DNA from 3 places in the Yersinia intermedia genome. Region 3 is predicted to be linked to each of the others. Evidence: predicted binding sites of a transcription regulator. Region 3 holds the regulator's gene; each other region holds the start of a gene.

Region 1 (10,807 bases), 710 kb from region 3:
AAACACGCTGCTGCTGGCCTCCTGATAGATGTACCGGATATTTAGCCCGTGCGCGCTCATCAATTCCAACTTTATCCAGATAACGGATAGCCCGCTCTTTGGCCACTGATTTACTTAACCCCAAGACTTGAACCGGTGCCTCCATTACATTCTCCAGCACCGTCATATGGCTCCACAAATTAAAATGTTGGAATACCATCGTCAGGCGCGTGCGCAACAGTTGCAGCTCTTTTTTATCAAAAACTTTCAATTGCCCATCTTTATCCCGTACCAGGCGGATATCTCGATTATTAACGCTAATCGAGCCTTCACTGGGCTTTTCCAAAAAGTTGATACAGCGTAAAAAGGTACTTTTCCCTGAGCCGGAGGAACCAATAATGGAGATAACATCCCCTGCTTTAGCCGAAAGTGAAACACCTTTTAAGACTTCATGTTCACCGTAGTGCTTATGCAATTCCGTCACAGACAGTTTGGTTTCAGCTATTTTAGTTTCTAATGTGTCAGTCATAAGATCTCCGTACTTAATGCGATGCCTGAGGTTTTATATGAGCCAGCCAACGTTTCTCTGCCTGGCGGAACAGGCTAATTAGCGTAAAGGAGATAATCAGATAAAGTACGGCAGCAATACCAAAAGCATAAAACGGCTGATAAGTTGCAGCGTTAATATCACGCGCTATTTTCAGTATATCTGGCACCGTGGCAGTAAATGCCAGAGCGGTGGAGTGCAGCATTAAGATTACCTCATTACTGTAAGCCGGTAAGGCAATACGCAGCGCAGAAGGTAAAATAATACAGCGATACAATTTAAAACGTGAAAAACCATAGGCTCTGGCGGCTTCGATTTCACCATGTGGCACCGAACGAATGGCCCCAGCGAAAATCTCAGTGGTATAAGCACAGGTATTCAATGTTAGCGCCAAAATAGTGCAATTCAATCCGCTGCGGAAAAATGCATTCAGCAAATCATTGCCTCGGACAATCTCCAAACTGTACATGCCGGAATAGAATACCAATAGTTGTACATATAAGGGCGTACCACGGAAGATATAAGTAAAAATCCAAACCGGCAAGCGAATCCAACGCCGTTCGGCGACCCTTGCTACTGCCAAAGGAATTGCCAGCAACCCGCCCATGACGACTGAGGAAATAAGTAACCATAAGGTGACAGCCATCCCGGTGAAGCGATAACCATCACTCCAGAGCAGTGCTTGCCAATATTGTTGCAGGATCTCTATCATAGCTCAGCCCTCTTCACCCCATGGGAATAGCGCCGTTCTAGCCACAGTAATACGCCATTCGATACCGTGGTGAAGACCAGATAGACCACGCCGGCCACTAAAGCGAAGAAAAATGGCTGATAAGTCCCCTTGCCTGCCAACTGTGTGGCCTTAACCACATCATTTAACCCCAAAATAGAGACCAATGCCGTTGCCTTTAGAATGACTTGCCAGTTATTGCCGATACCGGGCAGTGCATAGCGCATCATGGCAGGAAACATGATTCTGCGGAAAATTTGGCTAGGGGTGAAACCAAATGCCGTCGCCGCCTCAATCTGGCCGCTGGGTACCGCCATATAGGCACCCCGGAAGGTTTCAGTGAAGTAAGCACCATAGATAAAGCCAAGGGTAATTATCCCAGCGGAGAGAGGATCAATATTGATTTGCTCAAAACCAATTGATTCAGTAATGCTATTTAGGGTTATCTGCAAACCGTAGAAGATAAGCAGCATTAAGACTAAATCGGGTACACCACGGATTAGTGTGGTGTAACATTCAAAAAAGCCAGATAACAGCCGATTCGATGATAACTTTCCACCGGCACCAATCAAGCCGATAATCACTGACAGCAGCACTGAACACAGTGCCAACTCCAGCGTCACCAGCGCACCTTCAAATATCAGTTTCGAATATCCATCCAGCATCTGGGTTATCCTGTTTTACTGAGTAAGGAGTCTGGTTAATTGCTATGTTTAATTGCATGTAGAGGCCCCAACCATTTTTGGCTGGGGCCTTAACGGCAAAGGTGATTAACCGCCGTAAACATCAAAATCGAAATATTTCTTCGCCAGCTTGTCGTAAGTGCCATCTTTGCGCATTTCTGCAAAGGCTTTATCCAGCGCCGCTTTCAGTTCTGCATCATCTTTACGCAAGCCCATACCGGTACCTACGCCAAAGAATTGATCATTTTTTACTGATGGACCGGCGAAAGCATAACCTTTACCCGCCTCTTGTTTCAGGAAACCTTCACTGCCTGCAACTTCATCCTGGAAAGCCGCATCAATGCGCCCCGAGGCCAAGTCAGCATAAATCAGATCCTGATTTTGATAAGCAACTACATCAATACCTTTTGGCTGCCACTCAGCATTGGCAAATGCTTCCTGAGTAGAGCCTTGCAACACCCCAACACGTTTGCCTTTCAAGGCCACTAATGTAGGCTCGATTTTACTGCCTTTGGTGGCAATTAAACGGGCATTGGCCGCGTAGAGCTTGTCGGTGAAAGCAATCTCTTTTTGGCGTTTTTCAGTAATGGAGAGTGAGGAGATAATGGCATCGATTTTTTTAGCTTTGAGCGATGGGATTAATGCATCGAAGTCACTTTCAACAAAAGTACATTTGGTATCGATACGTTTACATAACTCTTTTGCTATATCGATATCAAAACCTACCAATTCACCACTGGCATTTTTGGACTCAAAAGGAGCATAAGTTGGATCAGTACCAATTTTGACATCTTTAGGAATGGCAGCAAAAGCACTGCTGGCAGCAGCCAATGCTAATACTAGCGGAAGAACCAAGATCTTCTTATTCATACATAACCCTCAAATTGATTTTCGATGCCATAAAGTGCGTTAGTTTTCCGTACAACCCAGAGCGTTCATAAACCAATTTGCAGTAATCGTGCCAGTAATCATCTGGCGATAAAGCTAATTTCACTACTGCTTAATTAGCACGATCACCGCTAAATACCAGCATCAAGTTGTACGCAAAAATCGAATACGGAACGCATCCCCTGACACACCTTCTCAAACAGGATCATTGTGGTGCATTATCCGCCCCATTTCAGTGCGATGTTGCACAAATGTATCAATTAAGGGAAAAATGTTAATTACTACCTTGCCAACGCGTAAACAGGTCTTCAGGTAGTTCGATATCAAATTGATCGATAACCCGATTAACGGTCTGATCAATAATATCTTGAATGGTTTGTGGTCGATGATAAAACGCAGGCATCGGCGGCATAATGATCGCGCCCAGCTCAGCGGCTTGTACCATCAGGCGTAAATGCCCTAAATGCAACGGGGTTTCGCGCACACCCAACACCAAGGGGCGGCGCTCTTTTAAGATCACATCAGCAGCGCGGGTCAGCAAACCGTCGGTATAGCTATGGACAATGCCAGATAACGTTTTGATTGAACAAGGCAAAATGACCATGCCACAGGTTTTGAATGACCCAGATGAGATACAAGCAGCAATGTCACGTGAGTCATGTACAACATCGGCCAGTGCCTGCACATCCTTCACGCTGAGCTCAGTTTCCAACGCCAGCGTTTGGCGCGCCGCATTACTGAGAATAAGATGGGTTTCCACGCCCTCGACATGTTGTAGCACCTGTAATAGCCGTACACCATAAATGGCACCGCTGGCACCGCTAATGCCGATAATAAGTCGTTTCATGGGGTACCGCCTCGCGCTGACGTTATGCCTTATAGAATGAGCATAACATAAAGAAATATCGCCAGACTTTGCCGTATCAAGTGCGGATTAGCAAGTTATTGGCCCCGTTTTGCCACAATTCTCAAGGCCCTCGGGTAGATAACAAAAAAGGTGCACCGCGCCGGAACGCTGGTTGCACCTTTTTGATTCATACGCTGCCGATTACTGAATATACCGAATAAATTTCAAGATGCAGCGTGAATTGGCCGAGGCCAACACATCTGCAACGTGAAAGATGACAGGTATTACCCTTCGTTATGCATCTCCAGATTCTCGGCTTCGTTATGATTACGTAATGCCTGCGCATCATCGTTACGTAACGACTCAAGATATTCCAGATAGCTTTGATCGACATCTTTAGTCACGTAAACGCCGTTAAAGACCGAGCACTCAAACTGGATGATGTCTGGGTTATCTTCGCGTACTGCCTCGATAAGATCGCTAAGATCCTGGAAAATCAGTGCATCGGCACCAATCAACTGGCGGATTTCATCCACTTCACGACCATGGGCAATCAATTCGTTCGCACTTGGCATATCAATGCCATACACATTCGGGAAACGAATTTCCGGTGCAGCAGAGGCGAAATAGACCTTCTTCGCCCCAGCCTCACGCGCCATCTCGACAATTTGTTCCGACGTTGTGCCACGCACGATAGAGTCATCTACTAATAAGACGTTCTTATCACGGAACTCTGCGCGGTTGGCATTGAGTTTACGGCGCACTGATTTACGACGTTCCTGTTGACCAGGCATGATAAAGGTACGGCCAACATAACGGTTTTTCACAAACCCCTGACGGTACGGTTTATCCAGAATACGGGCGATTTCCAGCGCGATATCGCAAGAGGTTTCCGGGATAGGAATGACAACGTCAATATCCAGGTCTTCCCACTGTTTGGCAATTTTGGCACCCAACTTCTGCCCCATGCGCACGCGCGCACTGTAAACAGAAATTTTATCCATAAAGGAGTCTGGGCGAGCAAAATAAACATACTCAAACAAGCACGGATTATATTTCGGATTTTCAGCACACTGGCGGGTGAACAACTGGCCTTTTTCCGTGATATACACGGCCTCGCCTGGTGCAACATCACGCAGGAATTCAAAACCAAGAGTATCCAGTGCCACACTTTCAGAAGCGACCATATATTCATTGCGGCCGTCAGCCAAAGCGCGCTTACCCATAACCAACGGACGAATGCCGTTAGGGTCACGGAACGCAACCATACCATGGCCGATAATCATCGCGACGCAAGCATATGCCCCACGGATCAACTGATGCGTTGCAGCAACAGCGGCAAAAATATTGTCTGACTCCAACGGATAATGTTGAAAACGGTCTAATTCACTGGCAAAAATATTCAGCAGAATTTCTGAGTCAGAAGTGGTGTTCACATGACGGCGAGAAACTTCGAATAATTCCTTTCTCAGTTGGTGAGCGTTAGTCAGATTACCGTTATGAGCCAGAGTGATGCCAAACGGTGAGTTAACGTAGAAAGGCTGAGCCTCGGAAGCACTAGAACTGCCAGCCGTCGGGTAACGAACATGGCCAATACCCATATTCCCCTGTAAGCGCAGCATATGCCGGGTTTCAAATACATCCTTCACCAAGCCGTTTGCTTTACGCAGCCGGAACCCATTATGGGCATCAATGGTAACGATGCCCGCAGCATCCTGGCCTCGGTGCTGAAGCACCGTCAGCGCATCATAAATCGACTGGTTTACCGGTGCAAAACCGGCGATACCGACAATACCGCACATGTTGTCTTTTCCTCATAAGCCGCTCCGAATCGGTAATTGATTCGGTAAGAAACTCGACGTGCTCTGCAGGTAGTCAAAGAACCACCTGATTATATAACTGAACTGCGGGATCAATTGTGACTGTTTCCAGTCAACACTCTGTGAAAAGCCAGTAAACGTATCCAGAAAGAACAACATGGCAGAGACTATCAGAACACCTCGCAGCGCGCCAAAACAGACACCCAGCACCCGGTCAGTTCCTGATAACCCAGTACGTTCAACCAACGAACTAATCACATAGTTAACAATAGCCCCGACGATCAATGTCGCGATGAACAAAATGCCGATGGCAATTCCGTTGCGAACTACTTCATCTTCAAAACGCGTGAAGTAGACAGCAAGGTAAGTGTAAAAATGGCTGGCAACAAAAAACGCACACCCCCATGTTACAAGTGACAATGCTTCACGGACAAAACCCCGGATTAAGCTGACTAACGCAGAAAATCCGATAATCCCTATAATGACGTAATCAATCCAGACCATGGCTATTCCAATGACGAAATCGCCGCTGCATCCTGTTCGCGGCGAATTCTAACAGAAAAAGAAAACGTTTGCGTAGGGGAATTCTTACCCACGACAAATTAAAGTGCGGCGATTTTAAAAACAACAATCGCCGCACAAACTTAGCTCAAAAACCCCATACACACTGATATCTTAACGCTCGGCATAAACCTTAACGCGCCGTGCCGTAGGGCTTAACTTGCCCATTCAGACCACTTAATGAATTAAGCTCCGGCAGCGCAGATTGCAATTTTTGTTTTGACGCATCTGGCCCGACATACACGCGGGTTATCTGGCCCTGAACTGGCGTTGCAGGCACCGTAAACGCCCGATGACCTGACAAGCGCAGCGTCGCCACGATTTCATTCACTTTAGCGGCGTTTTTCAACGCGCCCAGTTGGACGACATAAGCCTGCCCTACCGGTGCTTTTTCTTCTGTGGTCGGTTTGACTTGTGGCTGAACGTCCGGCTTAACCTCAGCTTGAACCTCAGGTTTAGGTTTCACTTCCTGCGGTTTCTTCTCTACCGGTACCGGTTTGACCTCAACCGGTTTCTTCTCAACAGGTTTCACCTCAACCGGCTTACTTGGTATCACTGGCGGTGCCACGATAGTCGGTTCAGACGAAAGGTTACCGGCATCATTAGCAGCCTGAGAGGCGGAATCATCTTTAGGGACATCCACGGCTTGCGCCGCACCTTCTGGTGGAGCGATAGGCAGAGGTTGACTGACCGGAGCAACCGCATCGATCTCCTGACTATCGCCTGGTTTTGGCACTAATGGGATAGCCGCAAACTCATCCTCATAATGCTTCTTTTTACCATCCAGTAGCCCCGGCAGTACAATCACGCCTAACGCCACCAGAATTATGGTCCCGACTAAACGGTTCTGGAACTTACTTGCCACTCGCACTCCCCAATTCAATGCCTTGATAAACTCAAGTTGTCACAAATTCAAGCTGTCATAAATCCAATACAGCCATCACATGAGCGACAGTATGGAAAGAACCACAGACAATAACCACATCCTGTGGTTCCGCATCCTGCATCGCCTGACGCCAGGCCGTTTCTACATCGCTAAACTGGCGTGATAGCACCAGATGCTCGGCTAATTGCTCCGCAGTCGCCCCACGCGGCCCTTCAAGCGGCGCACAATACCATTCATCAACTTGTTCAGATAAACAGGCCAGCGTCCCGCCAATATCTTTATCTGATAGCATGCCGACCACTGCCCGTACTTTACCGTGTTTCGGTAATCGAGCCAGCCTGTCAGTGAGATAACGTGCTGCATGCGGGTTATGGGCTACATCCAAAATCAGCAGCGGCTGCTCACTGACAACCTGAAAACGCCCCGGCAAACTGGCAGCCAACAAGCCCTGGCGAATAACCTCATCGCTTAAAGGCAGGCCGGAATAGTGCAATACGGCCAAAGCTGTCGCCGCATTTGCCAAAGGTACGTTTGGTAAAGGCAAATTGGCCCACTGATGGTTACCACACTGCCAATCCCAGCTATTTCTTTGTTGATCAAATGGTGCCTGTTGGCTGAACCACCATGCGTCATCACGGCGATACAGTTGTGACCCCAATTGCGCAGCAACATCGGCAATCGACTGCGGCATATCAGGTTCGCCAACCACGGCAGGTTTCCCCGCACGGAAAACACCGGCTTTCTCGCGGCCAATGCTTTCTCGATCGAAGCCCAACCAGTCAGTATGGTCTATGGCAATACTGGTAATAGCCGCAACATCAGAATCGACTATATTGGTCGCATCCAAACGCCCACCCAACCCCACTTCCAGAATCACTACATCAAGCTTAGCCTGCTTAAATAATTGCAGCGCTGATAAGGTGCCAAATTCGAAGTAAGTCAGGGAGATACCCGCGCGCCCGGCTTCAATTTGAGCAAAAGAGTGGCTGTGTTCAGCCTCAGACAATTCCTGCCCCTGAATACGAACTCGCTCGGTATAGCGCAAAAGGTGAGGTGAGCTGTAAACCCCGACCCGCAGACCCGCCGCAAGTAAGATTGATTCCAGGGTACAACAGGTGGTGCCTTTGCCATTGGTACCAGCAACGGTAAAGACTTTTGGGGCAGGTTTAAGCAGATCCAAACGCTCAGCAACCTGTTTAACACGTTCCAGACCCAACTCGATTGGTTGAGAGTGCAAACGTTCAAGATAGTAAAGCCACGCGGCCAAAGGCGACGTGGCTTTGGGGATTTGATGGTTTTTCATGAGTCCCGTCACTGGCCTTTATACCCATCAGACTTCAAGCTGCATGTGCATTGACTGCTTTCGTTGCTCGGCCCATCCATGGGCCTCGCCTCTGCGAGGCCGCTGCAAGCAGCGATGTTCAACATGGTTTACAACCAAGTTGTCACTCAATTGCCGCCTTCCTGCAACTCGAATTATTTTGGGTAAATATTTTCTTTTTTAAAGCTATAAAGCTTAAGTTGCGACCATGCACAACAACCGGGCATCACCTTATCAGGGTGATGCCCGCGTGAGTAATCAGGCTTCGGCCTGATTATCCGCCTGTGCAGTATCGGCTTTGCTCTCAATCACACTAGGTTGTGGCTGATGCGTTAATTTAGACAAGATACTGGCAATTGTCTGGCGCATCACCGGGCGACGAACGATCATGTCGATAGCGCCTTTTTCAATCAAGAACTCACTGCGCTGGAAGCCCGGCGGCAGTTTTTCCCGAACAGTTTGCTCAATAACCCGTGGACCAGCAAAACCGATCAAGGCTTTAGGTTCTGCGATATTGATATCACCCAACATTGCCAGACTGGCGGAGACGCCACCCATGGTAGGGTCTGTCAGCACAGAAATGTACGGCAAGCCACGCTCTTGCATTTTAGCCAAAGCAGCACTGGTTTTTGCCATCTGCATCAGTGACATCAATGCTTCCTGCATACGAGCACCACCACTGGAAGAGAAGCACACCAACGGGCAATTATCTTCCAGCGCCTGCTCAACCGCACGCACAAAACGAGCACCTACCACTGACGCCATTGACCCACCCATAAAGGCAAATTCAAATGAAGCGGCAACAATAGGCATGCCCTGCAAGGTTCCTTTCATGGCAACCAAGGCATCTTTCTCACCCGTGTCTTTTTGTGCAGCAGAAATGCGATCTTTATACTTCTTGGAATCCTTAAATTTCAGGATATCCTTCGGCTCCAGTTCGCTACCCAATTCAACTTCACTGCCTGCATCCAGTAGCATATGTAACCGTGAACGGGCTGTCATACGCATGTGGTGATCACACTTAGGACAAACTTCCAGATTACGCTCTAACTCGGCACGGTAAAGCACCTGACCGCAACTGTCACATTTAGTCCACACCCCTTCAGGAATACTCGCTTTACGGGTTTGTGTAATATTGCTTTTGTTAAGAATTCGTTCAATCCAGCTCATCGATGACCTTTCTGTTTGAACCTGGCTGTTGCCAGTCCGCTGTTCATGCTTTAACCATCTCCCTGAAAACATCCCAATAAAAAATGCCTGAGATACACGCCATGACAACGTGGCTAAGGCACTGGAACTCGGGTTGTCCGCAGGAACAGACCATAAATGTTACTCATTAAACCATATTGGCTCGACAGTGTAGATAAAAAACTGGTCGAACCCACGGCTTAGGTAACGTTTTTACTGATTTTTTTGGCGTGATTGCGCGCGCCGATGCCGCCAAACCTCAAATACACCCGGCAAAATTGACACCACAATAATGGCAACAATTAGCAATTTCAGATTGTTCTGCACGATAGGTACGTTACCAAACAGATAACCAGCATAGGTGAATAACAGCACCCATACCAACGCCCCAATCACGTTATAAGCCGCAAAGTGGCGATAAGACATTTTCCCCATTCCGGCGACGAACGGCGCGAAAGTGCGGATAATCGGGACAAAACGTGCCAAAACAATCGCTTTACCGCCATGCTTTTCGTAGAACTGATGGGTTTTTTCCAGATAACTGCGGCGGAAAATTTTTGAATCTGGGTTACTGAATAGTTTCTCGCCGAACACCCGACCAATGGTGTAGTTAACGGCATCGCCCAAAATAGCGGCGGTAACCATCAATGCCACCATAACGTGTACGTTAATATCATTGGAAGGTAATGATGCCAGCGCCCCGGCCACAAACAACAAAGAATCCCCCGGCAGGAGCGGCGTCACCACCAGACCGGTTTCACAGAATAAGATCAGGAATAAAATGGCGTAAACCCAAATCCCATACTGCGCTACCAGCTCCGCCAGATGAACATCAATATGCAAAATAAAATCAATAACGAAACGTATAAATTCCATAAATACTCTCGAGTGGTAAACATACCTATGCTTTGATTGAGTGAGGTTAACTGAACTTCCTTAGGTATTCCTTAGCCCGAGGCGAGCTCACTCATCAATGTAGAGAAATCAGTCATCTGCCAAAAAGAGTGGCCCCATTGGCGCCATTGGTAGAGCAAAGCGTTCAGGATAATCAACAGAGACTAAATACAACCCCTCGGCTTTCGCCGTTGCCGCAGCACGTGATCGGTCTTTCAGTGCCAGCAACTCGGCCATCCAGTTGACATCCTGATTACCACACCCAATCTCAATCAGGCTACCAACAATATTACGCACCATATGATGGACAAAAGCGTTGGCCTTGATATCTACCACGATATACGCGGCATGTCGGGTAACTTTGACATGTTTTACATTTCGCCATGGCGTACGAGACTGGCACTGTATCGCGCGAAATGAGGTAAAATCATTCTCGCCGAGTAAACATTGCGCAGCGTGTTCC
Region 2 (10,807 bases), 1.0 Mb from region 3:
GCAGCGGTCAATCACTTCCTGACAGCGGCGTTCCATTTCCGGGTTATCACGTTGTACTGAAGCAAAATCCAGATCCGCATCTGACTGGCCAGAGGCCATGGAAGAGGCCGCGCCGCCACCCAGACCGATATTCATTGACGGGCCGCCGAGCACCACCAGCTTGGCACCGACTGTTATCTCGCCTTTTTGTACATGGTCGGCCCGAATATTACCGATCCCACCGGCCAACATGATCGGCTTGTGGTAACCACGTAACTCAGTGCCGTTATGACTATTGACGCGCTCTTCATAAGTACGGAAGTAGCCCAGCAGCGCCGGGCGACCAAATTCGTTGTTAAAGGCCGCGCCGCCCAGTGGGCCTTCGGTCATGATATCCAGTGCGGTCACAATGCGATCCGGCTTACCAAAATTCTCTTCCCACGGCTGTTCAAATCCGGGAATACGCAGGTTAGAAACAGAGAACCCCACCAAACCGGCTTTAGGTTTAGCGCCACGCCCGGTAGCACCTTCATCACGGATTTCGCCACCTGATCCCGTAGCGGCACCCGGCCAAGGTGAAATTGCCGTCGGATGGTTATGAGTTTCTACTTTCATCAGGATATGCGCAGCTTCCTGATGGTAACCATAAACGCCATTATCAGGTGCAGCAAAGAAGCGCCCGACCTGAGAACCTTCCATCACCGCCGCATTGTCTTTATAGGCTGACAACACGTAATCCGGTGTGTGTTCAAAGGTATTTTTGATCATTTTAAACAGTGTTTTAGGCTGAGAAACACCGTCGATTATCCAATCTGCATTAAAGATTTTATGGCGGCAATGCTCAGAGTTTGCCTGAGCAAACATATACAACTCAATATCCGTCGGGTTGCGCCCCAGGCCGGTAAAGGCAGCCAGCAAGTAGTCAATTTCATCAGGAGCAAGAGCCAGACCCAACTTAATATTGGCCTGCTCCAGTGCACTGCGGCCCTGCGCCAAGATATCCACCCGTTGTACTGGCGCGGGTTGATGATGAGAGAATAACTGCTCTGCTTGCTGCAAATCGGTGAATACCGTTTCCATCATGCGGTCATGCAGCAGCGCCGACAATTGTTGCCATTGGCTTTCATTCAGCTCTGGGCCTTGAATATAGAAGGCCAGACCACGTTCCAGACGCAGAACCTGTGGCAACGCACAGTTGTGCGCGATATCCGTCGCTTTGGAAGACCACGGAGAAATGGTCCCCGGCCTTGGCGTAACCAGTAACAAACGCCCTTCCGGTGCGTGTTCAGGGAGAGAGGGTCCATACTTAAGCAGCCGTTGAAGTCTGGCGTGTTCATCAGCACTTAACGGGGCGCTAACATCGGCAAAGTGAACATATTCGGCGTAGATATCACTCACTAAAAGGTGAGCATCCAGGCAACGGGACAGCAGTTTGGTAATGCGAAAAGCCGACAAAGCGGGCGAACCACGCAGTATTTCCATAATCTAAGTTTCTCTCTCTTCGAAGCGACTGGAACAGCACTTCATTGGGCGCAGCATTTATTGGCGCAAAACAGGGGAAAACGCGCGCCATTATAGTGAATCTAAACCTCCGACGAAACCGTTTGCGTAGCTATTATTAATAATTGCGTCAGAAATTGTCGTTATCTCTAGAAGATGAATAGCAGATAAATAAGCTCGCAATAAAGTTGCACACTGACGATTTGTTGCGCAAAATGCCACTCCACTGGGGATTTAACCATGTCGATTCTTACTTCACAACACACACATAAAGAGCGCTGCCGAGAGATAACTATTTGACGCGCATAAAATTAAATTACTTTGTTATCGGTGTAGTTGCCTTACTTCTGGCCCTCGCGCTGTGGCCCAATATTCCCTGGCGCAGTAGTCAAGAAGGACAACTAGACCGTATAAAAGCCCGTGGCGAGCTACGTGTTAGCACGATTAGCTCACCACTTATCTACTTCACCGGAAAGGATGGCCCTTCCGGTCTTGACTACGAGCTAGCCAAACGTTTTGCCGACTATCTGGGGGTTAAGCTAGTCATTACCCCGCATCATAATATTGATGACTTGTTTGATGCACTTGATAGCGATGATGCAGACATGCTGGCTGCCGGGCTAATTTATAACCGTGAGCGTCTTAATCGGGCGCGTACCGGCCCTGCCTATTATTCAGTCTCGCAACAATTAGTATATCGACTGGGTAAACCACGGCCAAAATCATTCAGTGATCTGAAGGGTCAGTTGATTGTCGCCTCTGGTTCAGCCCATATGACCACCCTCAAACAACTTAAGCAGAGCAAATATCCCGATCTTAACTGGGGATCATCCATTGATCGTTCTGGCAAAGAGTTACTGGAACAGGTCGCGGACGGCAAACTTGACTATACCTTGGGTGATTCGGTGACAATCGCCCTACTGCAACGCATCCACCCGCAATTGGCGGTTGCTTTTGATGTCACAGATGAAGAGCCAGTCACTTGGTATTTCCAAAAGGGGGATGATGACAGCCTGTATGCCGCAATGCTCGATTTCTACAGCCAGATGGTTGAAGACGGCAGTCTGGCACGGCTGGAAGAAAAATATCTCGGCCATGTCGGTAGCTTTGATTATGTCGATACCAAAACATTCCTCTCAGCCATCGACAGTGTGTTGCCCGCTTTCCAATCCTTGTTTGAAAAACATGCCGGGGAAATTGACTGGAAACTGCTGGCAGCAATTGCTTATCAAGAATCCCATTGGAACCCGCAAGCCACCTCGCCCACTGGCGTGCGCGGTTTGATGATGCTAACCCGCGCCACAGCAGATGGTTTAGGGGTTAAAGACCGGGTTGATCCTGAGGAAAGCATTAAAGGCGGTTCCATTTACTTGCAGCGGTTAATGCAAAAAGTGCCGGAGACCATTCCAGAAGATGAGCGTATCTGGTTTGCGCTGGCTGCCTATAATCTAGGTTATGGCCACATGCTGGATGCTCGTCGCCTGACTAAAAATCAGAATGGTAATCCAGACAGTTGGGTTGATGTAAAAATGCGTTTACCCATGTTGAGTCAAAAACGCTACTACCCAAGCACCACCTATGGTTACGCCCGTGGTCATGAGGCTTATAACTATGTCGAAAACATCCGTCGTTATCAGGTCAGTCTGGTGGGATATTTGCAGGAAAGAGAGAAAAAAGCAGCCCAACATGCCGCTATCGAAGCAGAACTGGGTAAAGCTTATCCCGTTGTCGGCCCAGGCTGGTCAATCAATAACTAAGATGCTGCCAGCAGTGGCTCCGTAGAGGGAGAGGCCCACGGATGGGCCGAGTCATGGCTGACGGGTAGAGGCTTGCTGCGCGAGTTTCAACGCCTTTTGCTGCTCACGCCGTAGGCGGAAAAAAGCACTTAATTGGTGGGAACACGTCTCTGCCAGTACCCCGGCACTGACCTCTATTTGATGATTCATCCCCGGATGGTGCAAGATATCCACCAGCGAACCGGCAGCACCGGTTTTTAAATCATTAGCCCCATAGACCAAGCGACGGATCCGGCTGTGTATCATGGCTCCGGCACACATTACGCATGGCTCCAGCGTCACATATAGCGTGGCTTCCAGCAGGCGATAATTCTGCACCACCTGCCCGCCTTGCCGTAGCGCCATGATTTCTGCATGAGCGGTAGGGTCGTTATCGCGAATAGATTTATTCCACCCTTCACCAATAACCTGATTACCCAGCACCAACACCGCACCTACCGGGACTTCCCCCTCATTCTGCGCCCGCAGAGCCAGCGTCAACGCCCGCTGCATCCAGTACTCATCACTGTATTCAGCAGGCGAATCAAATTCAGAAGACAAACTTTTATCAGCAGACACATAAACCTCTCTGGTACTTTGGCGGCGTGCATTATACACAGCCAGCGACAACCGCTATACCCGCTATCTCCAATATAAAGTAGCTCAGTCCATAATGATCGGTTAATGTTCCGGCAGGATAGAAATATGAGAAGGCAAACACATGAAACTCAGTAAGAAAAATGCCGCTGTGGTGCGTAAAACCCTGAGTGGATGGGCCAGTGAAGGCGTTATCCCTGAGGGCGAGCATCAACGTCTGTTACAGAATATCGATATTCAACCTTTTGACTGGCGCAGATTAGCCGGTTACGCCTTTCTTGCCGCACTGGCTTCGCTGGTTATCGCCATTGGCAGCCTGATGGCTGATACTTTCCTGCTCAACTGGATAAGCCAGTTTTTCCGCTTCGATCCCCCGGTACGGGTGGTGGTCACTGCGATATTGGCCGCCGCTTTTTACGGTTGGGGCTTTAACCGCCGCCGGCGAGACGCCAGTAAGATCTACAGTAATGAGGCCGTACTCTTTCTCGGCGTAATATTTACCGCAGCCGCCATCGGCCAACTCGGCGTGTGGCTGGATAACGGTAGTGGGCGCATTTCAGTATTACTGCTTTTGGGTACCGTCATCTACGGTGTCGTGGGCTGGTTTGGCCGTGCGCCGTTGGTATGGCTATTTGCCTTGCTGTCACTGGGTAATGCGTTTGGGGCGGAAACCGGTTATCTGTCCGGTTGGGGAGCTTACTGGCTGGGAATGAGCTACCCGATACGCTTTATTGCGTTTGGCCTGCTACTTTGTGCAGCGGCACTGACATTACAACCACAGTTGGCACAACGCAGGCTAGATAGGGTGTCACAGGCGATGGGGCTGCTTTATCTGTTTATTGCCCTGTGGTTATTGTCTATTTTTGGCAATTACGGTGACCTGGACTATTGGTACCAGGTGCGCCAGATCGAGTTGCTGCATTGGAGCCTACTGTTTGCTATTGCTGCCAGTGTGGCTATTTGGCTAGGACTAAAGCGCGATGATGCTATGTTACGCGGGTTTGGCCTAACGTTTCTAGCCATCAACTTATATACCCGTTTCTTTGAGTTCTTCTGGGATGCGATGCCGAAAACTATTTTCTTCCTGCTGCTCGGCATCAGCTTGTGGTTATTGGGCCGACATGCCGAGCGCATATGGCGGCTTGGCCACCATGACAATGACGTCACCCACTAAAATCCAAACCGCTTAACATGGCGAATGACTTCAATGGACGTTTATTCTAATTGCTGTAATTCGCCGCTTTTACTGACCCGCCAGCGATGCTCGCAAAAATACAATAGCGGGTTATCCTGCTTGCTGTCCGAGTATCCGCTATAAAGTTTCAGCGGTGATCCCAAACGCTGTTCCAGTTGCACCACTTTCTCTGGCCCCAAACAGCGTAAAGGTAGCACCCAACCGCCATGACGCCGCGCCATGCGGCTACCGACCAGCCGCAAACGGTGAATAAATGTAGAATCATGATAAACCTGTTCCACCAGCCGTTGCGGCGAGCCGGTTATCAACCATACCTGTACGTCATGACTCTCCAAATATTGGCGCAAACGCATCACGACCACGGGAAATTCCGTCACTTTCTGGCGAAAATCATTCACAAAACGTAATTCCAGATCGTTCAAATGCGCTTCGCGCCGACCGAAGGTTATCGCCCACAGTAACAGGCTCATAGGCCAACGAGCGCAACGGCCTCCCGCCAGCAATCCCAGCCCAATCACCGGCAATAATGGGACCACCAGCAACAGATTTAGCGGCAAATGTCGCAACAGAAAACGCAAAAAACTGCCGAACATGTCCTGTTGATGCAACGTGCCATCCAGATCAAAGAAGACAATGCGTTTGGCACTTGTTGATGGTGCCTCAGCCGTCCCCTCGCACTTATTGCCAGCATGCTTAAAGGTTGATGTAGCCTGCTCTGCGCTCAAACGTTACTCCTCAGGGTCATTGAATCCCATAAACCAGGTAAATATAAAGCTTACGAGTATGGTGACAACCATCGTAGCTAAATACAACATCACTTTGCCTGTGGCACCAGGGCCAACAATCAACTGATGCTGGCTCCCTGAGTGTGAGTCTTACAATGCAGCACGCAAATAGCCGTTATGCTGCTGTAGGTCCTGACGAGCCTGCTCGGCACTCACGCCTTTCAGAATCATCAAAATGGCCGGTTTTACCTCAAACTCCGTTTGTGATAAGGCATTTTCAGCCTCTACACGGCTGGCACCGGTGGCTTCAACCACAATGCGGCAAGCGCGATCGATCAGCTTCACGTTGGTCGCTTTCACATCGACCATCAGATTTTGATAAACCTTACCCAGTTTCACCATCGCCCCAGTGGATAACATATTCAGCACCAACTTTTGTGCAGTACCCGACTTCATACGCGTAGAGCCAGTGAGGGCTTCTGGCCCGACTACCGGTGAAATCGCAACCTGAGCTTCCTGCGCGATGGGAGAGTCTGGGTTACAAGAAATGGCCGCCGTTGGGCACCCAAGCTGGCGGGCATAACGTAGCGCACCGATGACATAAGGCGTGCGACCAGACGCTGCCAACCCGACCACCATATCAGTGGCTGTCAGCTTTAAATCTTGCAGATCCCGTACACCGAGCGCGATATCATCCTCAGCACCTTCCACCGCCTTAAGTAAAGCGCCTGGGCCTCCGGCAATTAAGCCGATCACCCTGCCATGAGGTACGCCAAAGGTCGGTGGACATTCGGAAGCATCCAACACGCCGAGCCTCCCGCTGGTACCGGCCCCCAGATAAATTAGCCGCCCACCTTGCTTTAAGGACTCTGCGGCTAAATCTACCGCTTGAACGATAGCCGGTAAGACCAAACGAATGGCCTCCGGCACTTTGCGATCTTCATCATTAAAGCAGGTCAACATCTCGAGCGTAGAAAACTTATCCAACTCCATCGTAGCCGGATTACGACTTTCTGAAATCAATGTACCCAAATTCATGATATGTCCTTCATTGAATTTTTAATTCATAACATTTAATTTACAAATGAATATTATATTCATTTAAGCGACTATTTTCTTGCGCTATTCATCTAATGAACACAAAAAAGGGTGCTATGCTCCATCACTTGCCGTTTATCTTGAGTATTTCCGGGTATTATTTTTCCCGCATTCAGGAACTGATTTATGAGTAGTCTTCTTCGCATCCGTCAGCTTTATCCGACGCTGGCACAAAATGACCGTAAGTTAGCCGATTTCCTGCTAACCAATCCTGAGCAGGCACGCCATCTTAGTTCGCAAAAGTTGGCGCAGCAAACCGGTGTCAGCCAATCTGCGGTAGTTAAATTTGCCCAAAAATTAGGCTACAAAGGCTTCCCGGCGCTAAAACTGGCCCTGAGTGAAATTGTCGCGGCCCCAGCACAGGCTGTAACACTGCATAATCAAATCTTGAGCACTGACAGTTTGAAGATCGTCGGGGAAAAACTCCTGAGCGAGAAAGCCGCAGCACTACGGGCAACTCTGGATATCAACAGTGAACAACGACTTACGCAAGCATTAGAGATGTTATTGTCGGCGCGAAGAATTATTCTGACCGGTATTGGAGCATCCGGGCTGGTAGCAAAAGATCTGGCTTATAAGCTACTGAAAATCGGTATTATGGCGGTCTCGGAAACCGATATGCATGCACAATTGGCCGCAGTACAAGCATTGGATGCGCGGGATTTACTGCTGGCTATCTCATTTAGCGGTGAACGCCGCGAGATAAATCTGGCGGCTGAAGAGGCACAGCGTTCTGGTGCCAAAGTGCTGGCACTGACCAGCTTCTCCCCTAACAGTTTGCAGCAACGTGCCGACCATTGCTTATATACCATTTCGGAAGAGCCAGCGATTCGCAGTGCAGCGATCTCCTCAAGTACCGCGCAATATGCTCTAACTGATCTATTATTTATGGCGATGATCCAGCAAGACTTGGAAAGCGCTCAGGATCATATTAAGCACAGTGCGGCACTGGTAAAAAAACTGGTCTAAGGATACCAGAGGGGTATAATCCCCCGCAGTTGAGAATACCCGACCTAAGGTAAAAGAAAGCATGGCCCTGTTGATCACTCGTAAATGTATTAATTGCGACATGTGCGAGCCGGAATGCCCTAATGAGGCAATTTCCATGGGTGCAGAGATCTATCAGATTGATCCGATGCGCTGTACGGAATGTGTCGGTCATTACGAAACACCAACCTGCCAGTTGGTCTGTCCTATCGATAATACGATTGCTATCGATCCTGCCTGGGTTGAGAGTAACGAACAACTGTGGGATAAGTTTGTCCAACTGCATCACGCCGAACGTTTGTAATACCCGCTGCAATATTCGTTTTTAATACCTACATTTGCGCATAGCAAAAAGGGCTGCATTCTCATGCACACCCTCGTTCTCTCTTGCCACGGTTAGCCGCTAACACTGTCTTAACTTTCAATAATGACGGTCGCGCAGGCATAACGCCGTTCATCGGCCAAACTTACATGCAGGGATTTGACACCCAGCTCAACGGCCAATTCTGCCGCTCGTTGATGTAAATGCAATGTCGGCTTACCCAGTGCATCGTTAACGACTTCAAACTGATTAAATGCCAAACCATTACGAATACCGGTGCCAAATGCCTTAGCTGCGGCCTCTTTAACGGCAAAGCGTTTTGCCAGAAACCGAATTGGCTGTTGATGCTGCTGATAATGCTGCCATTCCGATGGGCTAAGGATACGCCGAGCCAGTTTTTCGCCACTGCGTTCCACCACGGCCTCAATCCTTGAAATCTCAACAATATCAGTGCCTAACCCCAAAATCGCCATTAACGACGCGCTTCCCGCATTAATACTTTCATATCAGTAACGGCAGCCGCCAGGCCCGTCATTACTGCCTGACCAATAATGGCATGACCGATATTCAGCTCATGCATCTCTGGTAAGGCTGCGATCGGTTGCACATTGTGATAAGTCAGTCCATGGCCTGCATTTACCTTCAATCCTTTGCCTGCGGCATAGGTCGCGGCTTTGGTTATGCGTACTAATTCAGCCTGACGCACCAAATCGGTAGTAGCATCCGCGTATGCGCCGGTATGAATCTCAATATATGGGGCACCCACGGCAACGGCTGCATCAATCTGGCGCATGTCGGGATCGATAAACAGTGACACCAGAATACCAGCCTCAGATAATCGGCTCACCGCAATGGTCATTTTATCGAGTTGACCGGCAACATCCAGCCCGCCTTCGGTGGTGACTTCCTGGCGTTTTTCCGGCACCAGACAGCAAAAGTGCGGTTGTAACTCACAGGCAATATCAACCATTTCATCAGTAACCGCCATCTCCAGATTCATGCGGGTCTGGATGGTTTGGCGCAAGATGCGTACATCCCGATCAGTGATATGGCGACGATCTTCACGTAAATGCACGGTAATACCGTCGGCACCGGCTTGCTCGGCAATAAACGCTGCCTGAACAGGATCGGGGTAAATGGTCCCACGTGCATTTCGTAATGTCGCAATGTGATCAATATTGACGCCCAACAATAAATCAGCCATGACAGCCCTCCAGATATGGATGCATCTTTAATAGGTCAATAAGCACGCAAAGAAAGCCTGCCCTTAAACGCGTAAGTGCCTCGCAGTTTACACCGACTAGACTGTCAGCGGATAGGTTACTGTGCGGGAAAGTTGATGGTGGGCAGTTTAAAAAATGAGGGGATTGCCGCTATGGTGTGGGATCTGCTGGCGGTTTAATCACAAACTGGCGAAACAGTTCACGGCTTTTTAACGGCTTACCGCCCAGATAGGGTTTAAGGGCGATGCGGGTGAATCGCTTAGCGGCGCGTAAAGTATCAGCATCAGGAAACTCACGGTTAGCTAAGGCTGATAATTGGCGACCGGTAAAGCTATAGTGATCAACCACTAAGCTGGCGATAAATCCTTTTTCTTCCCGATAGCGGTAGGTCATGGTATCTGATATTGGCTGACCACTCCCTGCACAATGGAGAAAGTCCACACCATAACCAAGATGGGCCAATATCGCCAACTCAAACTGGCGCAGAGCATATTCAGGCGATCCATCGCTGCCTGCCAACGCCTGTAAGCAATGCAGATAATCGAAGAATAGAGCAGAGTAATTGGTTTGATGTTCTAACACGCGGGAGAGCAGCTCATTGACATATAAGCCGCTGTATAACATAGAGCCAGTCAATGGAAGAGCCAATGATACAGGCTCAGCACTGCGTAAGGTTTTAACTTCACCGCGCCCAGCCCAACGGACCAATAATGGCGTAAAAGGCTGCAAGCAGCCTTTTAGATTAGAACGGCGACCCCGTGCACCTTTTGCCAACACCCGCATACGCCCCTCCCCTTCAGTGAATAAATCCAGCATTAAACTGGTTTCACTGTAGGGCCGCCCATGCAGGACAAATGCGCGTTGCCAACCGTCCATTGGCGAGCCTTACTTCAGATCGTCGGTATAGCCTAAGCTGCGCAATGCACGTTCGTCATCTGCCCAACCTGATTTCACTTTCACCCACAGCTCAAGATGTACTTTTGCTTCGAACATTTGCTCCATGTCCTGACGGGCTTCAATACCGATGGTCTTGATTTTCGAACCTTTATTACCGATGACCATTTTCTTCTGGCCTTCGCGTTCAACCAAAATCAGCCCATGGATGTTATAACCACCGCGCTCATTTGGTACAAACTGTTCAATTTCAACCGTTACCGAGTAAGGTAATTCCTCACCCAAGAAGCGCATCAGTTTTTCACGGATGATTTCTGACGCCATAAAGCGCTGGGAGCGGTCTGTAATGTAATCTTCTGGGAAATGATGACCCGCTTCCGGCATAAGCTTGCGTACAATGCTGGCGATGGTATCCACGTTCATTCCTTTCTCAGCAGAGATAGGAACAACATCCAGGAAATTCATCTGCTTACTTAAGAACTGAATATGGGGCAACAGCTTGGTTTTGTCTG
Region 3 (10,807 bases):
AATGGCTGGCTGATATAGGCCGAGACCACCATACTGGCAACAAAACACAACCCAAGCTGAAGGGTATTTTGCAGCGCGGCTGCTTTACCTGTGTTCGCTGGAAAGGGCATTAATGCATTCGCTACGATAATAGGGTAGCAGGCACCATTAACCAGCGCCATTATGCAGAATGGAATAAGTAAGGTCAGTAGGGTCGGCGTGGTTAACGTTGCTATCAGATAAAGTGCAATCATGCTGACCGCATAGCCTGCCAACAGCCACGGCAGCAAGGTGTTGCCCTTGATCCGGGCAAGAGCACTGCGGCAACCAAACCCGCCTAACAGGAAGGCCAGGGTCTGGGGGACATAACTTAATCCGATGACATTCGGGCTATAACCCATATCACCGAGAATAAAAGGTGAACCGGTTAACCAGGCAAAGAAACCGGCACTACAGGCAGCAAACATCATCACGTTGCCACTGAATGTTGCCGACTTAAGCAACTGCCAGAAACTGATTTTGGTGCTAATTCGTGTCGCATTATCCTGAGCAGTTTTTTTGCGTTCGCTCAATCGTGCCGTCGGGATCAGCAGCAGCAGTGTAACGGCCAGTAATACGACAAAAATTGCACGCCAACTGAAGTGGTTTAATAACCAGGCTCCCAGCAGCGGGGCTAATGCAGGAGAGAGCGCCACTAACGGCATAATGGTAGCGAACACCCGATTGGCCTTGCCGTCGCGATACCGATCTACCACTAACGCCTGCCAACTCACGGCAGCAGAACACACCCCCACTGCCTGAATGAAGCGCAGGATGAGTAATTGTGTCGCATTTTCAACCCACAAAACCCCCAGACAGCCGAGGGCAAATAATCCCAAACCAGCTAGCAGAACCGGTTTGCGGCCTAACTTATCCGATACAGGTCCCCAGATAAGCTGAGCGATTGCGAACCCCGCGAGGAAGATACTTAAACTGGCGCTGATAGCGCCGGCAGATGCTTGTAGCTCTTGTTGCATTGCGCCAAAAGCGGGCAGATACATGTCGGTGGCCAGATAACCCAACATACTCAGACCGGCCAGATAGAACATAAAACCAGACGACGTTTTCATTCTTTATTTCTCTTTATATCCTTCGTCCTTGGAACCGCAGAGGTGCTAGTTGCCGCGCCAATGACGTTGGCTAAATTATAATTTTTGCAGGCAAAACTTCTGTTACTGAAAATTAATTGCGGTGGGCATTCTATCGATGAGAAATTCGGTTGTGAAACGCTAATATTTGCGCCATGCTGTTAAAAATTTTGATAGCAAATTTGTGATGGAAAAGGTGAAAAACAATGTGGTCTGAATATTCACTGGATGTGGTGGACGCAGTAGCCCGTACCGGGAGTTTCAGTGCTGCTGCGCAAGAATTGCACCGCGTGCCGTCTGCGATTAGTTACACGGTGCGTCAGTTGGAAGAGTGGCTGGCCGTCCCGCTGTTTGAACGGCGTCATCGCGATGTGGAATTAACCGAAGCGGGTGTGGTTTTTATTAAAGATGCTCGCGATGTTATCAAAAAAATGAATAACACACGCCGCCAATGCCAACAAGTGGCGAATGGTTGGCGTGGGCAGTTAAATATAGTGATAGATAAAATTGTTAAGCCACAGCGTAGTCGCCGCTTAGTGTTGGATTTTTATCGACATTTTCCTGATATTGAGCTGCGGGTACGCTATGAAGTCTTCAACGGTGTGTGGGATGCGCTGGTGGAGGGGCAGGCGGAAATGGCCATAGGTGCTACCCGCGCGATCCCCGTCGGTGGGCGATTTGTTTTTCGCGATATGGGTTTTTTAAGTTGGCATTGTGTGGTGAGCATCGATCACCCTTTAGCCCGGTTAACTGGGCCACTTAGTGATAATCAGTTACGGCCTTATCCCTCACTCTGTCTGGAGGATACCGCCCGCAACCTACCTAAGCGTGACACCTGGACTTTAGCTAACCAGCAGCGATTGGTGGCTCCAGACTGGGCAACGGGAATCGACTGCCTGTGTGCGGGGTTATGCATTGGAATGGTACCAGCGCACATGGTGTCGCCGTTGATTGAACAAGGGAAGTTAGCGGCATTGACGTTGGTAGAACCGCTGCCCGATAGCCCATGTTGTTTGGCGTGGCAGCAGAACAACCACTCGCCCGCATTGGCCTGGCTACTCGAGTATTTGGGTGACAGTGTCACGCTGAATGCTGAGTGGCTGAAAGATGACGGTGAATTATCATTCAATGAGCAAGAGGTGATTGCGCGAACTTAGCACCGGTAGCGTTGCATGCTACCGGCGAAAGAGCATTAACGGCGGTAGTCGCGGAACGGGCCATCGGCAACGGAGCGGCGCTCAACCAGTTTAGGATGTACCTCAATGGTCTGCGGATCTTCACGTTTGCTGACAATACGATCAAGTAACATGGCAAAGGCGGTTTCACCCAAACGCTCTTTTGGCTGGTGAATCGTGGTCAGTGCTGGCGAGAAATAGCGAGCATTACGCACATTATCATAGCCGATCACCGAAATATCTTGTGGTACCCGTAGGCCCAACTCATCAGCAGCACATATTGCACCCATGGCCATAATATCGCCGCCACAGAATACCGCTGTTGGGCGATGCTTTTGTGTCAGAATTTGATGCATTGCTTTATACCCGGATTCAGGCTCGAAATCCCCTTGCACCACCCATTCATCACGCAGTGTGATATTGGCCTCTTCCAACGCTTTCAGGAAGCCCTGATGGCGACCACCACCGGTATTACGGGCTAACTGACCAGGGATAGCACCAATGTCACGGTGACCGCGCTCAATCAGGTAACGGCCCGCTAAATAGCCACCTTCAAAGGCGTTATCAATAATAGAGTCAGTAAAATCGCCACGAGCCGTACCCCAATCCATAACGACCATTGGGATATTACGATAATCCTCTAACATCCCTAGCAGTTGTTCAGGATATTCTGAACACATCACCAGCAGCCCATCGACACGTTTTTGCGCCAACATCGCCAGATAGGCTTTTTGTTTGTCCAGATTATTATGAGAATTACATAAAATCAGGGTGTAACCCTTGCTGTAACAACTGTTTTCGACGGCTTCAATCACTTCAGCAAAATAAGGTGCTTCACTGGATGTTGCCAGCAAACCAATTGATTTGGTGTGATTGACTTTCAAACTGCGAGCCACAGCGCTGGGCGAATAATGCAGTTCTTTAATGGCAGCCCACACGGCAGCCTTCGTGTTTTCGGCGACGAAACGAGTTTTGTTGATAACGTGCGAAACGGTGGTGGTGGACACACCCGCGTGTTTGGCCACATCTTTAATCGTTGCCATAAAAAGAATGACTCCTAAGCTTACCGGTTACAGTAGGGTAAGTATTATGTTAATCGTTTGCCTGCAATACTCGAAAACCACTCAGACACAAACACGATATTAGGCTGGGAAGTTGAATCAGCGGGTTGTCTGAAAGTATTTATTGGACGTTATTAGTCGGTATGCAGTTATGAACTGCGAATTTTGTCTGATCTGGAGGAAAAGTGAAAGGGGTAATCAAAGTTATAAAGTGCGTAATGAGCACAAGATTTTTTTTCTGAACTGTGGGAAAATAATTTAACACACTAACTATGTGCCTTTATCTTACTACAAACTAACCGGCTAAGGAGTTTTTATGGATACCAATCTGAAAATGTCGCTGATTACGACTGTTGGTGCGCTGGCGATGATTATTGTCTTTAGCTTCGTGGCAGTAATGAATTAATTGAGCCGCTTGCCGGTGTGAAGTGATAAGTAGGGCGGGTAAACCCGCCCTTAATTATTGTTACGAGTAATGCGCCGGTCTGTTGTCGCCGTATCAGGCTAAATTTTTCTCAACGAAAGACCAGTTAACCAGTGCCCAGAAGTTCTCCAGGTATTTTGGTCGCGCATTGCGGTAATCAATGTAGTAAGCATGTTCCCACACATCGACAGTTAACACCGGTTTATCAGTGGTGGTCAGTGGTGTTGCTGCATTAGATGTACTGACAATCGCCAGCGTGCCATCTGCTTTTTTAACCAGCCAGGTCCAGCCAGCGCCAAAGTTTTTTACTGCCGCATCAGTAAACTGTGCTTTAAATTCAGCAAAAGAACCAAATGACTGATTAATAGCATCGGCAACCTTACCCGTAGGTTCGCCACCACCATTAGGTGACAGGCAATGCCAGTAGAAGGTGTGGTTCCAGACTTGGGCCGCATTGTTAAATACCCCACCATTAGAGGTTTTTACAATCTCTTCCAACGTCTTACCCGCAAACTCCGTGCCTTTAATCAGATTATTGAGGTTAACCACATAGGTGTTGTGATGCTTACCGTAATGGTATTCCAGTGTTTCAGCTGAAATGTGGGGTTCTAGCGCATTTTGCGCATAAGGTAATGCCGGTAATTCAAAAGACATAGCTCTCTCCTTTCGGGGTTGCTCAGGGTGTTTGCTCCTCAAATCACATCAATTGCCGTTGGCAGCTATGTGGCGAAGAGCGGTTAAAGCTTAATTGTTGTATTTTTGTTGTGGGTATTAATCTTAACAACTTTCATCAGGAATGACAGAGATAACCTCACTGTTTGATGAGCGATAGCGTGAAAGTCATACAACGGGTTTAACACGTGAAGGGGCTTATTGTGCTATAGGCACCCGGTGGTGCTACCGGGCGCAAACTGAAGTCTTAGCGGATGGTTTTTGGTGTGACCACGCGGCGTGCGCCAACGTAATGATCTTGCCAATAGTCATTGTCCAGCATGCTGATACGAATTTCTTCGCCGGTACGCGGGGACTGAATAAACTTGCCATTACCCAAATAGACGCCCACATGATCGGCGACACCACGGTTAGCAATATTGAAGAATACTAAATCACCGCTTTCCAACTCAGCACGTTTTACGGGGGCGGCGTCACGCAGGTGATACATCTCGTTAGCCGTGCGTGGCATCTTTATTCTGATCACGTCTTTATAGGCGTAATAGATAAGCCCGCTGCAATCAAAACCGGTATTAGGAGAGGTGCCACCCCAGCGATAAGGTTTACCAACTTGTTTCATTAGTTTGCTCATCGCGGTCTGCTTGGCATGTTGATAGCGTTTTTTATGTGCCGGACTGAGCTTAATTTTACTATTAGCGACTAATTCGCTAGCGGCTTTGCCTTGGGTTTTATTTCTGTGCCGGCCGTAAGCGACTTTTTCTGTTTTTTTAACTGTGGTCACTTTTTTATTGGCTGCGGTTTTAATATTGGTTTTTTTTGTCGTGGTTTTACTGACTTCTTGTGCTTTTTTCTTCATCGTTTTAGTGGCGTTGGCAGCAATTTTCTTTTTATCGTTGCTGGCCGCTGTTTTAGCCGTTGTCACTTTGCCCGAGGTGGTTTTAGTGTTGGCGACTTTTACTTTTTTGCTGCTTTTATCGGCTTTACGCTTTTTACGATCATCCGGGCTGGCCTGGCTGACCTGTCCTTTCTTCTGCTCAGCCGAGACGTGAGCCTGCGGTGACGCATGCGCCAAATTTAAAAATAGCTGGGTAAACAGCAGCACAAACAGCGTAAATATTAAACGCATAATAACGCTACCAACCTTGCCCTAAGATGAATATGAAGAGTCACAGTATTGCCGAAACTCACGATATAAAAAAGCGCAGAGCGACATGATTTTAATCGATATTGTGAGAAAACATTAATGAATGAGTAATTGCCGTTTTTTCACACGTCTAATGGCCTTAAATCAACCATACGTCAACGAGTTATGTCCTTCGTACTTGAATTTGCTGGGGGCGTTACTCTCACTCCCTGCGCAGATTAGCATAAATACGAGCCAAATCGGGTATCTACTGATGTGCCATTCACATGTAACTGACTTGCCATGCTAATTACTGTAGTCATAACAGCAAGTATTCTTAAGAGCCCCATAAAGAAGATAATAGTGAATTAGTGGGATCAAAAATGTTATTCTAAATGCATATATTTGTAGCTGACAATATAACCATTCGGCCATAGAGTAAAGCCCCTGCAAAAGATGGCGTTTTATTCCAGTAGTGACAGTCGCTACAATAGGCCGGATGTAATAATTAAATTGAGCAATAAGGGCCTATTCCAGTAGGCGTAATTGTTGTAGCCACTATAGGGCTTGAGGAAGCAAGAAATGACGACGATTGATAAAATTCAGCGCCAGATAGCAGAAAACCCAATCCTGCTTTATATGAAGGGTTCACCTAAGCTGCCAAACTGCGGTTTCTCCGCTCAGGCTGTGCAGGCGCTGTCTGCCTGTGGTGAACGCTTTGCTTATGTTGATATCCTGCAAAACCCGGATATCCGTGCGGAACTGCCAAAATATGCTAACTGGCCAACCTTCCCACAACTGTGGGTTGATGGTGAACTGGTAGGCGGTTGTGACATTCTGATGGAAATGTACCAGCGTGGCGAACTACAGCAGTTATTGAAAGAGACCGCTGACAAATACCGTTCATCAGAAGAAAAACCTGCCGCAGAATAGGGCATGGATGTTTTCAGTGAAAAATAAAAAGGTGGCCTTTGGGCCACCTTTTTTGAAAGTAAAATTGTCGCCTTTTATCTCATGAACAATCTTAGCTCATGAACACTGCGCTATTCGGATTCCCCAGCCGGTATCGGCCAGCCACCCAGTTTCTTCCAGCGATTAACCAGTTCACAGAATAATTTTGCCGTTTGCATGGTGTCATACAATGCGGAATGCGCCTGGCTGCTATCAAACGGAATACCTGCCGTCAGACAGGCTTTTGCCAGAACGGTTTGCCCCAACACCAACCCACTGAGCGCCGCAGTATCAAAGGTCGCAAAGGGGTGGAACGGGTTACGCTTCAAACTGGCGCGTTCAGCCGCAGCCATCACGAAGCTGTGATCAAAGTTGGCGTTGTGTGCCACGATGATGGCCCGGTTACAGCCTTGATCTTTTAGCCCTTTACGTACGGCTTTAAAAATGGCGTGTAAAGCATCATGCTCACTCACTGCACCACGCAAAGGGTTGGTTGGGTCAATGCCATTAAATGCCAGTGCTTCTGGTTGCAGATTGGCGCCTTCAAACGGCTCTACATGGAAATGCAGCGTTTCATCCGGCAGTAACCAACCATCCTTGTTCATCTGCAAGGTTACCGCAGCAATTTCTAATAATGCATCAGTTTGCGCATTAAAACCGGCGGTTTCCACATCAATTACAACGGGGTAATACCCACGAAAACGGCCACTTAGGGCGTTAAGGTCACTTTTATCTACCATCAGTTTCTTATCTTCATCGAATTCAGCGCGCATTATGTCAAATTTTAGCGCGGGATGCAGGGGGGATATCGCGATGAGAAAAAAGGCACCTTAGGTGCCTTGATGCTAATCAGTTGCCAAGGCCGTGTCCGGCGCTCTTATTCTCGATTAACTCGATTTTATAGCCGTCGGGATCTTCGACAAAAGCAATAATGGTATTACCGCCTTTTACCGGGCCAGCTTCACGGGTGACATTACCACCCGCCTGACGAATTTGGTCGCAGGTAGCGGCGACATCATCCACGCCGAGCGCCAGATGACCAAATGCAGTCCCCATATCGTAACTATTTACATCCCAGTTATAGGTCAGCTCAATCACTGAACCTTCACTTTCATCGCTATAACCGACAAAAGCCAGCGAGTATTTATACTCCGTATTTTCGCTGGTACGCAGTAAACGCATCCCTAATACCTTAGTGTAAAAATCGATAGAACGTTGCAGGTCACCAACGCGGATCATGGTATGGAGTAAGCGTTTCATAATACCTCTTTGTAATCAACAGTTTAAAGTTTTAAAATCATTATAAATCAAAACTGATTCATAATCATATAGTAATATCATCCTGCTCACTACCTTCACTCTTCTGATATTTGGCTATGATGTGAAGATCTATTTAGTGCATTCTCCCGTTAGCACTCTTGTGGACAATCATCCGTACCGGATACGATTGCGCCGTTTTCTCGCGTTATCCCACGTGCAGCCAAAAAACAAAACAGCCAGTCAGAGTGTTAATCTAACTGGCTGTTATTTAATGATTTAATTTACGGACAAATTACAGGGTAGGGTAGTCGGTATAACCCTTCGCACCACCGCCATAGAAAGTATCGCCATCTGGCTCATTCAACGGTGCCTGTTGTTGCAGGCGGGCCACCAGGTCTGGGTTAGAAATATAGCTACGGCCAAAGGCAACTGCATCGATAAATCCTTTTTCTATCAAGTCTTCTGCTTTTTCAGCGGTGTATGCACCAGCACCCACAATAACGCCTTGGAAGCGAGCGCGGACGGCATCACGGAATGCGTCAGAATAAGGTTTACCGCCGGCCCAGTCTGGCTCAGAGATGTGCAGATAAGCAATATGACGTTTGTTTAGCTCGTCAATTAGATACAGCGCCGCCTCTTCCTGATCTTCACCATTATCCAAGCCATTGAATGGCCCCAATGGTGAGATACGGATACCAATATGTTCAGCGCCCCATTCGGCTACCGTGGCATCAACCACTTCCAGCGTTAGACGGGTACGGTTTTCAATGCTGCCACCGTATTGGTCGGTACGTTGGTTGGATGCCGGAGACATAAATTGATGCAACAGGTAGCCGTGGGCTGCATGCAGTTCAATATAGTCAAAGCCAGCCTCGCGAGCATTAGCCGTTGCCTGGCGGAAATCATTAATGATGCCAGGGATCTCTTCTGTTTCTAGCGCGCGCGGGGTGGAGCAGGGAACGCGGACCCAGGCTCCTGTTTCATCGCGTACCGTGGTGCGGGTATCTGCGGCAATGGCCGAAGGTGCCACAGGGGCTTGCTGGCCCGGTTGTAACGTGTTGTGTGAGATACGGCCAACATGCCATAACTGCACGGCAATATGTCCACCTTCGTCATGCACCGCCTGCGTGATTTTTTTCCATGCGTTTAACTGTTCCTGAGTGTGTAACCCTGGTGCACCCGCATAGCCTTTCGCCTGGAAAGAAATCTGGGTGGCTTCGGTAACAATCAAACCCGCGCTGGCCCGTTGACGATAATATTCAGCCATCAGAGGGGTTGGTATATCACCCGGTTCAATGCTGCGCAAGCGAGTCAACGGAGCCATAAATACACGGTTCGGCAAAGTGAGCGCGCCAACTTTCAAAGGGGAGAACAGTTTAGCAGTCTTCATGGTGCATCCTATATTAATAGACCAGTCGACTAGCGGCTGGGTAAATTCTGACAAACGAAAGTGTTAGATTCAGAATCATTGGATTATTGGGCTGGTTGTAGAATCAGTTCGATACTTTCTAGCGCACAGGTCAGCGGAGCAACCGATCGTTTCACCTTCGCCCGCAGTGAAGCACCGAGCCACAAGGCATACAGTGTTTCAGCCGTTGCCGCCGGTGAGAGCGTAATGCGCAGTGAGCCTTCGGCAATACCGGCTTCAATGGCATCTTGCAAACGACCAATCACACGGGCTGTGCCAATATCCAACGCATGTCGCATGGGTTCGGATAAGTCACTTACCTCTGCTGAGAGTTTAACCGCCAGACAAGCATTGTGGCATTCACTGCCACAATAGTTAGCAATAGCTTGAGCAAAATAGTGCAGCAGATGATGGCGCATATCACCTTGCGAATGGGTTAGCAGGCTTTCCATTTCAGCGTCGTAACTATCAAAGTAACGCTGTAGCATCGCCTCACCAAAAACTTCCTTCGAACGGAAATAGTGATAAAACGAACCTTTAGGTATGCCCGCCGTGGTCAGTAACAGGCTGAGACCCATACCATTAAAGCCAAGACGCAGGCTAAGGTTCTCACCGGTTGCTAACAGATGTTCACGAGTGTCTATGTGCGCGTGCTGTATTTTGTTCATGTCGAAGAGCGTAATAGACCAATCGGTCTAGGTCAAGAAAAAAATGCCAGCGGAGGGGATCGCTGGCATCAAGGTCACTTTCAGGTATCAACTCTTTACGGACTTTTTTGACTGATTCTTTCGCCCTGGTTTCGGCATTTCTGTAGTAAATCTAGCGCTGACTGATATTCAGTGGTTTGAACATTCATCATGCCTAATAAGGTATGGAAAAGATTATCTTGCGATATTTCATCATGTTGTGCACTGGCAGATAAACACTGACGGTCAATGCTAAAGCTTTTTGTATATTCAGGAGATAACCACATTAAGAATGGTATATGTGTCTGCTGGCTGGGGGCGAACATATAAGGGGTACCATGCAAATACATACCATTTTCGCCTAATGACTCACCGTGGTCAGAGAGATAGACCAGCGCGGTGTTAAAGTTATTACTGTGTTGTTGCAACAACTTAATGGTGTTATCCAGCATCGCATCGGTATAAAGAATAGAGTTATCGTAGGTATTGACCAATTCCTGCGGGCTGCAATCCTGAATTTGGTTGCTATTACAGGTAGGAGAAAATTTACGTATCTCTGGCGTTGAACGGCGATAATAAGCCGGTCCGTGACTGCCCATTTGGTGTAAGACGATAACGCCGTTACCTTGTAGCCCATTGATATAATTATCTAACTTATACAGTAATGCGTTATCTAAGCAGACCCCGTTCTCACAATCAGTGGTGAGTTGCAGTTGGGTAACATCCTGATGTGGAATACGATCGCAGGCACCTTTACAACCACCATCATTTTCGCGCCATAAAACATTCAAACCCGCATGGGCAAGAATATCCATTAAGCCCTCTTGGTGGCTGGCAAGGGTAGCATCATAATTTTCGCGTGCCATATTCGAAAACATACATGGCACTGAAACCGCAGTTTCAGTTCCGCAAGATGATGCTTTACTGAAATAGGTAACATC

The links. Region 3 encodes PurR, which represses purine synthesis genes. Its sites were predicted from a motif close to CANGCAAACGTTTGCNTG; they were not measured.
Positions count from the first base shown of each region.
Region 1: cvpA (colicin V production protein) is a predicted target of PurR. The motif match lies at 6,056-6,073, and genes of this name have one in related genera.
Region 2: purL (phosphoribosylformylglycinamidine synthase) is a predicted target of PurR. The motif match lies at 1,573-1,590, and genes of this name have one in related genera.

Region 1 is NZ_LR134116.1:1,503,612-1,514,418, reverse strand. It holds gene hisP (histidine ABC transporter ATP-binding protein HisP) at 1-508, opposite strand, end outside; gene EL015_RS07060 (ABC transporter permease) at 522-1,238, opposite strand; gene EL015_RS07055 (histidine ABC transporter permease HisQ) at 1,235-1,921, opposite strand; gene hisJ (histidine ABC transporter substrate-binding protein HisJ) at 2,027-2,809, opposite strand; gene EL015_RS07045 (UbiX family flavin prenyltransferase) at 3,102-3,674, opposite strand; gene purF (amidophosphoribosyltransferase) at 3,959-5,476, opposite strand; gene cvpA (colicin V production protein) at 5,489-5,998, opposite strand; gene dedD (cell division protein DedD) at 6,189-6,920, opposite strand; gene folC (bifunctional tetrahydrofolate synthase/dihydrofolate synthase) at 6,976-8,244, opposite strand; gene accD (acetyl-CoA carboxylase, carboxyltransferase subunit beta) at 8,521-9,432, opposite strand; gene EL015_RS07015 (DedA family protein) at 9,664-10,326, opposite strand; gene truA (tRNA pseudouridine(38-40) synthase TruA) at 10,435-10,807, opposite strand, start outside.
Region 2 is NZ_LR134116.1:1,172,961-1,183,767, reverse strand. It holds gene purL (phosphoribosylformylglycinamidine synthase) at 1-1,461, opposite strand, end outside; gene mltF (membrane-bound lytic murein transglycosylase MltF) at 1,776-3,236, shown strand; gene tadA (tRNA adenosine(34) deaminase TadA) at 3,288-3,872, opposite strand; gene EL015_RS05570 (hypothetical protein) at 3,976-5,025, shown strand; gene yfhb (phosphatidylglycerophosphatase C) at 5,067-5,771, opposite strand; partial or broken gene EL015_RS21890 (PTS transporter subunit EIIC) at 5,775-5,873, opposite strand; gene murQ (N-acetylmuramic acid 6-phosphate etherase) at 5,922-6,809, opposite strand; gene EL015_RS05550 (MurR/RpiR family transcriptional regulator) at 6,996-7,838, shown strand; gene EL015_RS05545 (YfhL family 4Fe-4S dicluster ferredoxin) at 7,900-8,160, shown strand; gene acpS (holo-ACP synthase) at 8,271-8,651, opposite strand; gene pdxJ (pyridoxine 5'-phosphate synthase) at 8,651-9,382, opposite strand; gene recO (DNA repair protein RecO) at 9,552-10,277, opposite strand; gene era (GTPase Era) at 10,287-10,807, opposite strand, start outside.
Region 3 is NZ_LR134116.1:2,211,226-2,222,032, forward strand. It holds gene punC (purine nucleoside transporter PunC) at 1-1,088, opposite strand, end outside; gene punR (DNA-binding transcriptional activator PunR) at 1,313-2,263, shown strand; gene purR (HTH-type transcriptional repressor PurR) at 2,299-3,324, opposite strand; gene cydH (cytochrome bd-I oxidase subunit CydH) at 3,659-3,748, shown strand; gene sodB (superoxide dismutase [Fe]) at 3,842-4,420, opposite strand; gene EL015_RS10110 (C40 family peptidase) at 4,686-5,564, opposite strand; gene EL015_RS10115 (Grx4 family monothiol glutaredoxin) at 6,144-6,494, shown strand; gene rnt (ribonuclease T) at 6,605-7,252, opposite strand; gene gloA (lactoylglutathione lyase) at 7,362-7,772, opposite strand; gene nemA (alkene reductase) at 8,065-9,162, opposite strand; gene EL015_RS10135 (TetR/AcrR family transcriptional regulator) at 9,246-9,848, opposite strand; gene eptA (phosphoethanolamine transferase EptA) at 9,944-10,807, opposite strand, start outside.